Regions from separate parts of the Pseudoalteromonas sp. CR1 genome, predicted to be linked through region 1. Evidence: predicted binding sites of a transcription regulator. Region 1 holds the regulator's gene; each other region holds the start of a gene.
What was found. Region 1 encodes sigma-54, which starts transcription at its own class of promoters, with help from an activator protein. Its sites were predicted from a motif close to GTTGGCACGNNNNTNGNNT; they were not measured.

Region 1 (3,126 bases):
TTTTTTACCTAATATTTTTTCACGAATCGATTCAGCGAGTTGATGAACACTCAAGTCGCTGGTATCTATCATGTAATCGGCACGAGTAGTTAGCACGTCAAGTAGTTCTTTTTCTTTTTTTATGGCTAAATCAAGCGGAAGCGAATCGATTGATAGAGGGTGCAAACGTCTTGTTTCTGAAAAACGTTTTATTAATGTTTGATCTTCACTGTCTAAATAAAATAGTGTTGGTTTTGTAAAACCCGGTAAATATTCAATAATGTGATTAAATTCATCTTGTTCTTTTGGCAAGTTTCGCACATCGATGCTAACGGCGATTTTATCGTAGTTATCAGAAACGCTTCTTACCAAAGAAGGTAATAAATTTACAGGGATGTTATCTACGCAATAATAACCTAGATCTTCAACAACGCGTAAAGCAACCGACTTACCAGAACCAGAACGGCCACTTATGATAATCAACTCCATTAATCACCCTTTAAATTTATTACGATTGGTCAACAATAATTTGATACAGCTCGGCGTCCGATTTAGCACAGCGTAGCTGTTTGCAAAATTCTTTGTTTTTTAGTTTATCAGCTATCGTCGCTAGCGTCTTTAAGTGTTGCTGGTTATCACCATCAGGTACGATGAGTGCAACAAAAATATCAACTGGTCGATTGTCTATAGCATCAAAGTTAATCGGTGTTTCACTTACTAATACTAATGCTAAAGGTTCTTGTGCGCCGCTCATTCGACCATGTGGAATAGCTATGCCTCTTCCTATTCCTGTGCTACCTAGCTTTTCGCGAGTTAATAAAGCGCCCAAAATATCTTGTTGAGACAAATACGGTAATTTATCGTGAGCAAGCTCGCTAATAAACTCTAAAATTCTTTTTTTACTATTAAAAAGGACCGCAGCTTTGCTGCAGTCCTGGCATATAAGTGAACTTAGTTTCATCATATTAGTGTCGAGCAAGCTTCTCTTTGTGTTTAATTACTTGACGGTCAAGCTTATCAATCAATGAATCAATCGCTGCATACATATCTTGATGTTCAGTGGATGCGAATAATTCAGCGCCACTTACATGAATAGTTGCTTCTGCTTTTTGATTTAATTTTTCTATATCAAGAATGACATGAACATTATTAATATGATCAGAGTGCCTTTCTAGCTTCGCAAATTTGGTATTTATATAGTCTCTTAATGAATCAGTTAGTTCTACATGACGACCAGTTAAATTTAGTTGCATAAGCATTACCCTCTTTGTTTAGCGTCTTAGATCAGACTCTTTCGCTGATTTGACGGTGGAATAGCAAGAGATTCGCGGTATTTTGCGATTGTACGTCTTGCTACTTTAATTCCTTGCTCAGCCAATATATCCGCAATTTTGCTATCACTCAATGGTTTTGCTGAGTTTTCTGCTGCGATTAGTTTTTTGATAAGTGCTCGTATCGCTGTGGATGAACATTCTCCACCATTTTCGGTGCTTACATGGCTTGAGAAAAAGTATTTAAGCTCAAATATTCCACGCGGTGTGTGCATGTACTTTTGAGTCGTTACGCGCGAAATTGTCGATTCGTGCATTTCTACCATTTCGGCTACATCATTTAAAACCATAGGTTTCATGGCTTCTGGACCGTGTTCAAAAAAACCTTGTTGTTGCTTTACGATACAGTTAGTTACTTTTAAAAGCGTGTCGTTTCTGCTTTCTAAACTTTTAATAAACCATTTAGCTTCTTGTAAATGTGAGCGAATAAACTGGCTATCACCGCTCGACTTAACTGTACGCGACATTGCAGCATATTGGCTGTTTACACGAATTTTTGGCATGCTGTCTGGGTTTAGTTCAACCACCCAGCGGCCTTTAATTTTCTTAACTGACACATCTGGTATTACATATTCAGACTCTTCTCGCACTATTGTGTCTGCAGGCTTTGGGTTAAGCGTATGAATAAGTGTCATTACTTCTTTAAGCTCATCTTCTTTGAGCTTCGTTTTTTTCATTAATGTACGATAGTCGCGAGCAGCTAACAAATCTATGTGCTCGGTTAAAATCATTTTTGTTTCGTCAATAAAAGGGGTGCCTTTATCAAATTGATTTAACTGAATACATAAACATTCTTGTAAGCTTCGTGCTGCAATACCAACAGGGTCAAATAATTGAATACGCTTTAAAACTGCTTCTATTTCATCAAGTTCAACCTCAACGTCATCGTCGTTATCTTGATTAAAGCTCTCTAAAATTTCTTCACAGCTGAGGGTTAATATGCCTGAGTCGTCCACGGCTTCAACTATTGCAATAGCAATCGCTTCATCCGTAGGGCTAAATGGCGTTAGTTGTAATTGCCACATTAAGTATTCGTGAAGCGTTTCAGTCGATGCACCTTGATAAATAGACTCATCTTCAGGCATGGGGCCTGAAGACGATGCTGGGGCGGCACTCATGTACTCATCCCAGCTAACGTCCATTGCCATGTCGTCACTGACGGTATCTTTTGCAAGGGCTTCACCACTGTCTTGTTCATACTCACTGGGGGCTTCATCGGCAGATGCACTTACTGTCACTTCATCATTATCTGCTTTTTGCTCATTTTTGCCTGCTAGGTCATCGGCATAGTCTTGCTCCTCAACCTCAAGTAATGGGTTGCTGTCGAGCGCTTCTTGTATTTCTTGCTGAAGATCCAATGTGCTTAATTGCAGCAAGCGAATAGCTTGTTGCAACTGAGGTGTCATTGTAAGTTGCTGGCCCATGCGCAGCTGTAGTGATTGCCTCATGTATCTCTAACAATCCTTTTAAGTTGTTATAATTAATACTAGCAGATGCATACAAATAAGGCGTAAATGTTACAGCCTAAATTGCTCGCCTAAATATACATCGCGTACAGTTTTATCGTTTAATACGTGTTCAGGGGCACCAGAAGCAATCAGTTCCCCATGAGAAACAATGTAGGCTTTTTCGCAAACATCAAGGGTTTCTCTTACATTATGGTCTGTTATTAATACACCAATACCACGGTTTTTAAGGTGTTCAATAATTTTTTTAATATCCAACACTGAAATAGGGTCAACGCCGGCAAACGGTTCGTCTAATAAAATAAACTTTGGATCTGCAGCTAAAGCACGTGCAATCTCTACTCGGCGAC
Region 2 (3,126 bases), on a different contig from region 1:
TATTTTGTTTACTATAAATACGTTTGCCCATGGCGCGAAACACGGCCACTAAAACGGTATTAGGGTGGTACCAACTAACGAGTGGTAAAAAGCGCTCAGCAAGGAGCGCTATTATGAATACAATAAAGTCCAAATGGTTTTGAACAATATTGCTAAGCATTTACAGTGTTACAGCCGTTAGCTTTTCAAGCAGAGCAACAACCATTTTAGATGAGTTAATTGATGCTGTTTCTAGGTACTCTTCAAATGATTGTGGCGATTCTTTACCTGCAATATCAGACATTGAACGAATAACAACAAAAGGTGTTTCAAGCGTATGACAGGTTTGCGCAATAGATGCACCTTCCATTTCTACTGCAAGCATTGATGGGAAGTCGCTGCGCGCTTTATCAATACGAACAGGGTCACACATAAAAGTATCGCCAGTACAAATAAGGCCAACCAAGGTTTTAACTTCGCTAATTTGTGCAATAGTTTGTTGTGCTGCTTCAACCAATTTAGGATGCGCAACAAAACCTGCAGGCATTTGCGGTACTTGGCCAATTTCGTAGCCAAAAGCGGTTACGTCTACATCGTGGTGACGAACTTCTGACGATATGACGACATCGCCAACACTTAATGATGGATCAAAACCGCCAGCAGAGCCGGTGTTAATAACACAATCAGGTTTAAAGTTATCAATAAGTAATGTAGTTGCAATGCTTGATGCTACTTTGCCAATACCTGATTGAACAAGAGTAACTGTACAACCCGCTAATTCACCAGTGTAAAATGTAAAACCTGCTTTAGTTAAAATAGCTGGGTTTTGCATTGCTTCACGCAATATTTTAACTTCTGGCTCCATTGCGCCAATAATACCAACATTCATAGTATTTGATTCCTGAGTTTGAATAGCATGATTATACGTGAAGTTAACAATAAAAAACAAAAAAGCGAGACATTTAAAATGCTCGCTTTAATGCAAGTTTAGTTACCTGATAATTATATTTCGGCTAATGCTGTTGAATGGGCTTTAGCTTGTGAAGGTGATAAAACGGCAGGTTTGTGAACTCGATTGCGCAATGGGCGCTGTGCTGTCGGTGCAGGTTTGCCTAACTTAAACATAATGGCATCGCGTACTTCTGACGGACGATAGCCTGCTTTTACCTTCATGCGAATATGTGGAATACCTGCAGCTTCTAAGGCGCCATTCACAAACCAGTCGCGCTGTGCTTTGTGGCCATCTTTGTTGGCGTTATTTACTAAATCAACGGCGGCAACTATGGTCATCTTTTCTTTGTCGATTAACACAAAATCAAGCTGCTTATTTTTGGCTTTGGCAATAGCAGCGCGTTTTGATTTAGGTGATAAGCCTTCTTTGCAGTCGATGACATCAATAAGCTTAACTCGGCTCACAATTTTGTATTGATCGCCAATAGCACGCTCTAATAGATTTAAAAAGGCGCTTTCTACTTGCGTAAATACGCTTTGTTTACGTTTGAAAGGATAAGGATTACCGCCGTCGTCACTAAATTTTGACGCGGCAATTGATGCACCTACCACTAATACTAAAATCGACAATAAAGCGAATTCCATACGGTAACTCCATAACAACAAATTGACACTGTTTTGTTAAAGCAAATACTGTGCCTAAGTTGTATCTGAATTACCGAATGGCGATTTAAGTTGACGCAGGTGTTTTATGCTTTATACCCGCCATTGATACCTTTCACAGCAACAGCTACGGCATCGTGTGCATGAAGCGATTCGTAATGGTTTATTTGTAGCCAGTAATCTGCGTAACTGTCTACTTCTAATATTGCTTTAATTTTACGTGCTGCATCTTCGCAAAACATTAAATTTTGACCATTTAAACGGGCAAATTCTTGTTCATCTTCACGCTTTACTGCCGCTTGTACGGGGGTTTTTAGCTCGTCTTCAAGGGTGTTTATTAAGTTAACTACATCAAACTCCTGGATGTTGCTATCGAGTTTAACTTTTACGTTAGCAATTGAGCGTTGCGAGTGAGGTGTTGCCACTATGCCTTGTGTTGTGCCAAGCCAATCAAGTACGTCTTTTTGGTTGAGTGTGTCTTGGTTAAACTTTTCGCTGAATGCGTTTTGTATCAGCTGGCGTGCAAGTGCTGCCGAACAAGGGCAAGTAGATGAGTAGGTAACATCAACAGTTAGCTCGTAACTAATAATATTGTTTTCAATTGTACTTGTCAGTGTAATTGGATAGCTTTTCCAGCCAGCTTTCCCACTTAATAGAGACTTGCGGCGAAGTGGAAGCTCAAATTTAAACTCAATTTGCGCCTTATTACTCAAGCCTTCATGGCTTGATATAAAGGTATCAAGCGCTTGGCCAATTGTTTTAGGATTTACTTGTTGCTCTGTTGAGAGTAAATCAAGCGCTAAAAATAAGCGCGACATATGAATGCCTTTGGCGTCTTCTTTATGTAAGTTTACGAATGCGCGCGCTTTAGCATTAACGGTAACAGGGCTTAAATCACGCGATTCAAAAATAAATGGCAGTTCAATTTCACCCATGCCAACCCAGTCTAATTTACCTGTTTGTAATGCGGGAGCGGTGTCGGCTATATCGGGCATATTGGTTTGCATGCTATGTTACTCGTTATTGGCAATGATAAGGCGCCTTATTTTACACGAAATAATCAGTGGCTGAAACGAGGACTTTATTGCCAGTCAAAATCGCGTATGAATTTTTACTGTTTTTGTCGCACAACACGAAAATAGCGAATAGAAAAATGCTAAAATCTGTAAAATAGCATTGCCTTACTTATATTTAAGCAAACAGCAAAGAGATAAAACTACGTATGACCGATTATTCTTTGAGCCCTTGGGTTCGGGTGCTTTCAAGTTCTATAGCGCGATTTGGCGAGTTAAAAACGGCTGCCATTTGTTACGCTTTATTTTTAGCTGCGTCTCTTATTTTATCGAGTATGTTTTATTACGTAGCGATAGGTGAATTGTTTCTTGTAGATATTTTGGCTGTGGTATTTTTTTCAGCTGTAGTGTCACCTCTAATTATTAGCGTACTTATAAACTCAATTCGTCAGTTAGACGCTTCATACGCCTACTTAGATAGCGCAACCAAACAAGAAAAACTATTAAACCAAACACTTAA
Region 3 (3,126 bases), 420 kb from region 1:
AACGCACCAGGTATACCTACCGCTAAACCGCCTATATTATTTTCTTCAAACGTTGTTTCGCTTCTTACTGCTGGCAGATCTGGGTTGTAGCGCTTTTGCGTTTCTTCAATGGCACTAAAATCCATGCTTAAATCAACTTGTGCAGTGTAGTTTGCAAGCCCTACGACGGGAATTAGAATGCTATCAATTTTTTCAAGATACTCTTGTTCACGCTTGCGCTCTATGTCGTACTCTTTGCGCGAACGTGCCGCAAGAGACGTTTGTGAGCCAGAATTTAATAAGCGACCATTTTGATCCGTTACCGTTACACGAGCTGGCTCTAAACCTTGTACAGCCGATGCAACCATATCAACAACAGAGTCTACTTCTTCGCTGTCAAGTGAACGCCCTCGCTTAAGAGTCAATACAACGGTAGCTGAAGGTTTTTTCTCTCTGCGCGCAAATACATTTTCTTTTGGGATGGCAAGTAATACACGTGCGCGAGTAATGTTGTTAAGCTCTTCAATTGTACGTGCGAGTTGTTGCTCACGACCATGCTTTAAGCGTTCGCGCTCTAAGCGTTGACTTACACCAAAGCCCATGTCTTGCATGATGATATCTGAACCCGATGTAGGCCCTTGCTCTAACCCTTCACGAGTCATTAACAGCTTAATGTTTTGATATTCGGTTTCAGGGACAAGTACCACATTACCATCAACTTGATATTCAATTTTTTGTGCATCTAAAAAGTCGAGCGTTTGTATTAGCTCTTCTGTTTGCATTTTACCAAGCGGGCGCATATCTGGCTGGCGAGCCCAAATAATGATGAATATAGCAATTGCTAAACAAATGCCTAAAGCAATAACAAGCGTTACTTGGCGCAATAAATCAACACCGTTTAACGAACTTAAATAGCCAGATTTTTGTTCTTGTTGATCGTCGCTATCGCTTTGGTCAATATCACCAGTAGCAAGTGCAAGATCGGTTGATTGATTGGATTGCGCCACAATAATTCTCCACTACCTAGTTAAACAGGCATGTTCATGATTTCTTTGTAAGCTTCAACAAGTTTATTACGAACTTGTACTGTCGCTTCAAATGCCACTGACGATTTTTGAGATGCAATCATCGCTTCAGCCAAAGAGACGCTTCTGTCGCCGGTCTCTACTGCAACCACTTTTTGCTTAGCATCTTGCTGTAAACCGTGCACAGTATTAATTGCATCTGACAGCATGTCGCCAAATTGAGCCGTTGATGAGGCTTGTGTTTTTACTGGCAGTCGTTCAACTTGATTACTAAGACCAGCCTCTAAAGCCATTGATTGCATTTCTTGAAATACAGCGCTATTTTGAATTTTCATAATTTTTCTCTGACAGTGCAGTTAACTCTTAATATAGATAAAGCACAAACCATGCCAAATAATAAGTGTTAACTTTCAATAACTTAAAGTTTAATTTTGTGAGTCAGAGTTTTGACAGCCCTTAAATTCAATAACTGAATCAAGGGCTAAATGTGAGGCTACGCAGGAAGTGAAATACCTAAGTCGCGCATTTGCGCTAGTTTATAACGCAGAGTCCGAGGGCTAATACCGAGGGTTTCAGCAACATCTTTTCGTTTACCTTGGCATCTTGCTAACGTTTCTAAAATGATACGGTGTTCTTTATCTTTGAGCTCATCTTTATAACTGCCCGTATCAACAGCTAATAAGTCTTGTTTTGGCAGCTCTACTAATGATGACTTTTCATCATAATAAGCCGAGCTAGTAGGGCCATGCTCAATACTTTTATCAGAAGTGTTCGCCTGAGACTGATTAGCACTTTGTGTGCTAATCGATGTAGGCGTCATTACAAAATCTGTTGCGGCTATGTTTTCAATGAAAATAGCATGCTCATTAATAGTATTACCAGTCCTAAGTATAAGCGCACGTTGTATAACGTTATCAAGCTCACGCACATTACCTGGCCAAGAGTGAGCAAGTAATTTTTTCTCTGCGCCACTATCGAGGTAAGCCATAGGCTCTTTGCTTTTGCTTAAATGGCGTTCAATTAAATGTTTAGCCAATACAATAATATCCCCTGGGCGCTGATTGAGCGGTCGCCACATTAATGGAAACACGTTAAGTCTGTAATATAAATCTTCTCTAAATTGATTCTCGCTTACCGCTTCTTTTAGGTCACGGTTACTTGTTGCAAGTATGCGTACATCTAACTGAATTGTCTTGCGTCCACCCAAGCGCTCCACTTCGCGCTCTTGCAAAACGCGTAATAATTTAGCTTGTAATCCAAGATCCATCTCAGTTATTTCGTCGAGCAAGATAGTTCCGCCTTGCGCTTGCTCAAACTTACCAGGGCATGCTTGAATTGCACCTGTAAACGCGCCTTTCTCATACCCAAATAAAGTTGCTTCTAACATGTTTTCAGGAATTGCTGCACAGTTAATTGCAACAAACGGCTCATCGCATCGATTCGATTTATCATGTATGTAGCGAGCTAACACTTCTTTACCAGAACCACTAGGACCAAGCACCATTACACTTGCATCGGAACGTGCCACTCTACTTGCCAATTCTAATAACTGAATACTACTTGGATCGGCAACAATAGGACCGTCTGTCTCTTTGGCTTTTTCAGGTAAGTAGCGGCTTACCATATTGAGCAAAACTTCAGGTGCAAACGGCTTTGCCATGTAATCAATCGCACCTAAGCGCATAGCTTCAACGGCATCATCTATGGTGGCGTACGCCGTCATCATTAAAACAGGTAGCTCAGGGTGGTTAAGCTTAATACTTCGTAGTAAATCTAAACCACTCATAGTCCCCATTTGTACATCACTCACCACCAGCGAAAATTGCTCTTTTTTAAGCAAAAGCATGGCTTGCTCTGCACAATTAGCCGCAATGCATTCAATCCCCGACATTTCGAGTGTATCAATTAAGGCTTCACGAAGCCCTGCATCATCTTCTACAACTAAAATAGTGTTACTCATAATGATTCCTCTAATTTAGATGCGGTGCGAATAGGTAAAAGCAAACTAAAACATGCTCCACCGCCTTTATTATTGGTCACTTCAACACGTCCTTGATGTGCGTTTGCAACTGAACTCACAACAGCAAGCCCTAATCCCGTACCTTGACTTTTAGTGGTATAA
Region 4 (3,126 bases), 200 kb from region 1:
CGCTTACCACTTTGTCTAAATCTTTAGCGCTAGGGAAACGTGTATCTGGCCATAACTCTTGGTTCCAGCCACGGCCGATGATCCAACCTTGTTTGCCTTGCGCAAATTGCTTTAATTTATTTGTAACGTCATCAACCGACTTCGCACCGCGTACATCTAACTGCGATAAGTTATCGCCTAGCCCAATAACATGGCCATGGGCATCAATTAAGCCGGGTAGTAATGTGTTGCCTTTCGCGTCTATTAGCTTGGCATCTGGAAAGCTTTCTTTGAGTATGTCGCCGCCTACTTTAACAACCTTGCCATCTTTTATAACCAAAGTGCTAAATTGTTGAAGCTCGCCTTTTTGCATTTTGCCTTTATGAAGCGGAGTATAACCATTGGCATTATAAATAACTTTGGTTTGCGCAATCGCAAAGCTAGATCCTGCACAGAGACTGGCAAGTATAAGTGGTTTAAGTAATTTTTTGAGTAACATAGTGCACTGATTTGTTATTTTTAGTGCAATAACACTAGCAAACTCTTTTTTAGAATACCAATAGGATGCGATAAGCTCGTAAAATAGACAGTTAAAGCTAAGCTAGCTGCTTAGCTATTAAATTAATTGCCTAAAACGTTAGGTTAAAAAGGTTAATTAAATTTGTGCTACTTGCTGGCATATAAATGGTATTCGCTCAGTGTTAGCCGGCCGTCTTTATCTTGGTCGTAACTTACAAATTTAGACCACAAGGCTGGGTCTATTGAGGCTTCAGAGCGAGTTAAAAATCCGTCTTTATTTCTGTCTATTTTTTTAAATTGGTTATTAATGCTGTCACTGATGGCAAAACTTGATGCGCTAAATACCAGTAGAGCGCATAAAATAAAAAAGTGTATGGGATTCATTAAAGTACTCAGTAAAGATTGTTAGTAAGGTAATTTTTAAATTCAATTAATGAAATTTGTTTATCTTGATTTTTATCCCACATTATAAACGTGCTAAGTAACTGGGGCTGGCGTTCTAGTTCGTTATGAGTAAGGTAACCGTTTTTATCAGTATCGAGGTGATCAAAGCGCTGTTTTACATCAAGTGCAGAAGCATTAAAACTTAAAAGCAACGCTATGGTGGTTACAAAGTAACGTATCTTCATGGTAGTCCTTCCAAAAGGTTAATTAAGTTGTATTGAATAATGAGGTATTACGCTTAATTAGATAAAGCACTTGCCATAATTTAACTCCCAACATTAAATCCTTTTACACATTCCCTCAGGGATTATGGCAAATGCTTTAGTACACTTTACAAGTTAAAAGCTTAAGCAAAACTTAATCTGTTATGGCTTAAAGTTTTCAAACTCTGCTTTAGAGATCATCTCGTCGTTGTCTTCGTCTAAATCGGTAAACTGTCTAAGTAGCTCTTTATCTTGCTTAGCTTCAACAAACGAGATACTTCCGTCCATGTTTGTATCTAAGTGTGCAAATCGCACGGCCGAAGGAGAAGCTAATACCGTTGCACTGATAGCTAAAAATAATAATAAAAAAGCAGCAATAAGTTGTTTCATAATTTCATTCCTTTTGAAGTTAATTTATTGAATAAATTTTCTGAATTCATTTAGCGACAACTGACCATTTTGGTCTGTGTCTATTTGTGCAAAGTTTTCCTTAAGCACGGCGTCCATTTTTGCCTCGGCTTCGCTTAACAGGCCGTTGCTGTCCTTATCTAGTTCATTAAACGTAGCGTCAACGTCCATAGCGTATGCGCCTGTATTCACAAAACCCAACGCAAGTAATGTTGAAAAAACCAAAGTGTTAATGTTCATGTGTATTTCCCTATTAAATTTATTTATTACACCCATTACAAAAAGGGTGCCAAATTTTATTTTTATTTACTTTCAATGAGTTGTGTTTTTTAGTTTGGGTTTGTAGGTAAAAATTACACTGACTGTGTGTAATTTTGTGTAAATACAGCAACAGGGTTGAAGGTATTTTTTGTGATCTTAGTTAAATCAATCAGTTGTGCTGTTGCTGTTTAGCAACATTATGGCGATTTAAAATGAATATGGTTCAGCATGTGTATAGGCGGTATTGATAATAATAGGCGAGTTATTTACTTACAGAGTTTACTGCAATGGCTGCAACGTTTGCTAAACATTACAATGCAATGCTTAATTGGCGCCCTAATTTAATAGGGCAGTTTGCTTTAAGCATGCTGCTGTCGTTATTGCCACTCTCTATTGTGGTTATTGTTTTTTTAAATGCGTTAAATAAACAGCTAGCAACCACCCAGCAAATTGTGAGTAACCATTACCAGCTCACAAAATCGTTCGCTAATTTAAAGCAAGACCTTAATAGCCTTGAACGCGCAACAAGGCAAAATTGGGTGTTAAAAAGTGATGCGCTCAACACCCTCATTGTTGATAAATGGCAATCGTCTGTGCAGAGCATAAATGAACTCAAATACATTAATGCAAACCCAGACTACATAAACCAATGGACACAGCTTTTAACTATTTTGCAAACAGCACAACACCAGCTCGTTGAGAAAAAACAGCAAAAAGCAGCGCTCTTTTTACCCATAAGCGAGTCAATTACAGAGCTCACAGTGTGGCTCAAAAATAAAAACGAAGAGCAAATAACCCATAACCAAAACGAGCTAGCCAGCCTACAAGCGTCGTTTATAAATTGGCTAGTGGCACTTATTCCTCTTACTTTATTGGTTGGCGGCGGCTTTTTATGGCGTATAAGTTTGCGCTTAAAAGGGCTTACTAGGGTTATTGATAAGCTCGGGCAGGGGGATTGGCAGCAAAAGATAGCAGTAAAAGGCTCGTCAGAGTTAGTCGAACTCGGAGAAAAACTACAGTGGGTACAAACTCAGCTGTATATGCTTGAGCAACAAAAGGATACGTTTTTACGCCACGTAACACACGAACTTAAAACACCACTTGCCTCTATGGTTGAAGGAACCGATTTACTCACCGATGAAATTGTTGGCCCTATTAATAACGAACAAAAAGCGGTGCTTTCCCTTATAACTCAATCTACGGTGCGCCTTCGCATGATGATAGATAGCCTACTCAGTTATAACGCTATTAGAGCAACAATAAACAGCTCAAGCGAGGTTAATATTAATCATTTAATTAAAAAAATTAATGG

Region 2: a site for sigma-54 is predicted at 1,615-1,633, ahead of KZZ04_RS07105 (DUF2726 domain-containing protein). Genes of this name have one in related genera too.
Region 3: a site for sigma-54 is predicted at 1,380-1,398, ahead of fliE (flagellar hook-basal body complex protein FliE). Genes of this name have one in related genera too.
Region 4: a site for sigma-54 is predicted at 1,829-1,847, ahead of KZZ04_RS01055 (EF-hand domain-containing protein). Genes of this name have one in related genera too.

The regions. Positions count from the first base shown of each region.
Region 1 covers NZ_JAHXRM010000001.1:15,835-18,960, forward strand. The annotation lists gene rapZ (RNase adapter RapZ) at 1-468, opposite strand, end outside; gene ptsN (PTS IIA-like nitrogen regulatory protein PtsN) at 488-940, opposite strand; gene hpf (ribosome hibernation promoting factor) at 945-1,232, opposite strand; gene KZZ04_RS00110 (RNA polymerase factor sigma-54) at 1,259-2,758, opposite strand; gene lptB (LPS export ABC transporter ATP-binding protein) at 2,828-3,126, opposite strand, start outside.
Region 2 covers NZ_JAHXRM010000006.1:11,515-14,640, reverse strand. The annotation lists gene KZZ04_RS07115 (regulatory signaling modulator protein AmpE) at 1-160, opposite strand, end outside; gene mtnN (5'-methylthioadenosine/S-adenosylhomocysteine nucleosidase) at 161-868, opposite strand; gene KZZ04_RS07105 (DUF2726 domain-containing protein) at 982-1,575, opposite strand; gene folE2 (GTP cyclohydrolase FolE2) at 1,680-2,600, opposite strand; gene arcB (aerobic respiration two-component sensor histidine kinase ArcB) at 2,816-3,126, shown strand, end outside.
Region 3 covers NZ_JAHXRM010000001.1:438,211-441,336, reverse strand. The annotation lists gene fliF (flagellar basal-body MS-ring/collar protein FliF) at 1-986, opposite strand, end outside; gene fliE (flagellar hook-basal body complex protein FliE) at 1,007-1,339, opposite strand; gene KZZ04_RS02050 (sigma-54 dependent transcriptional regulator) at 1,498-2,964, opposite strand; gene KZZ04_RS02045 (PAS domain-containing sensor histidine kinase) at 2,961-3,126, opposite strand, start outside.
Region 4 covers NZ_JAHXRM010000001.1:218,979-222,104, forward strand. The annotation lists gene KZZ04_RS01035 (amidohydrolase) at 1-478, opposite strand, end outside; gene KZZ04_RS01040 (calcium-binding protein) at 646-882, opposite strand; gene KZZ04_RS01045 (EF-hand domain-containing protein) at 891-1,127, opposite strand; gene KZZ04_RS01050 (hypothetical protein) at 1,308-1,535, opposite strand; gene KZZ04_RS01055 (EF-hand domain-containing protein) at 1,560-1,793, opposite strand; gene KZZ04_RS01060 (sensor histidine kinase KdpD) at 2,102-3,126, shown strand, end outside.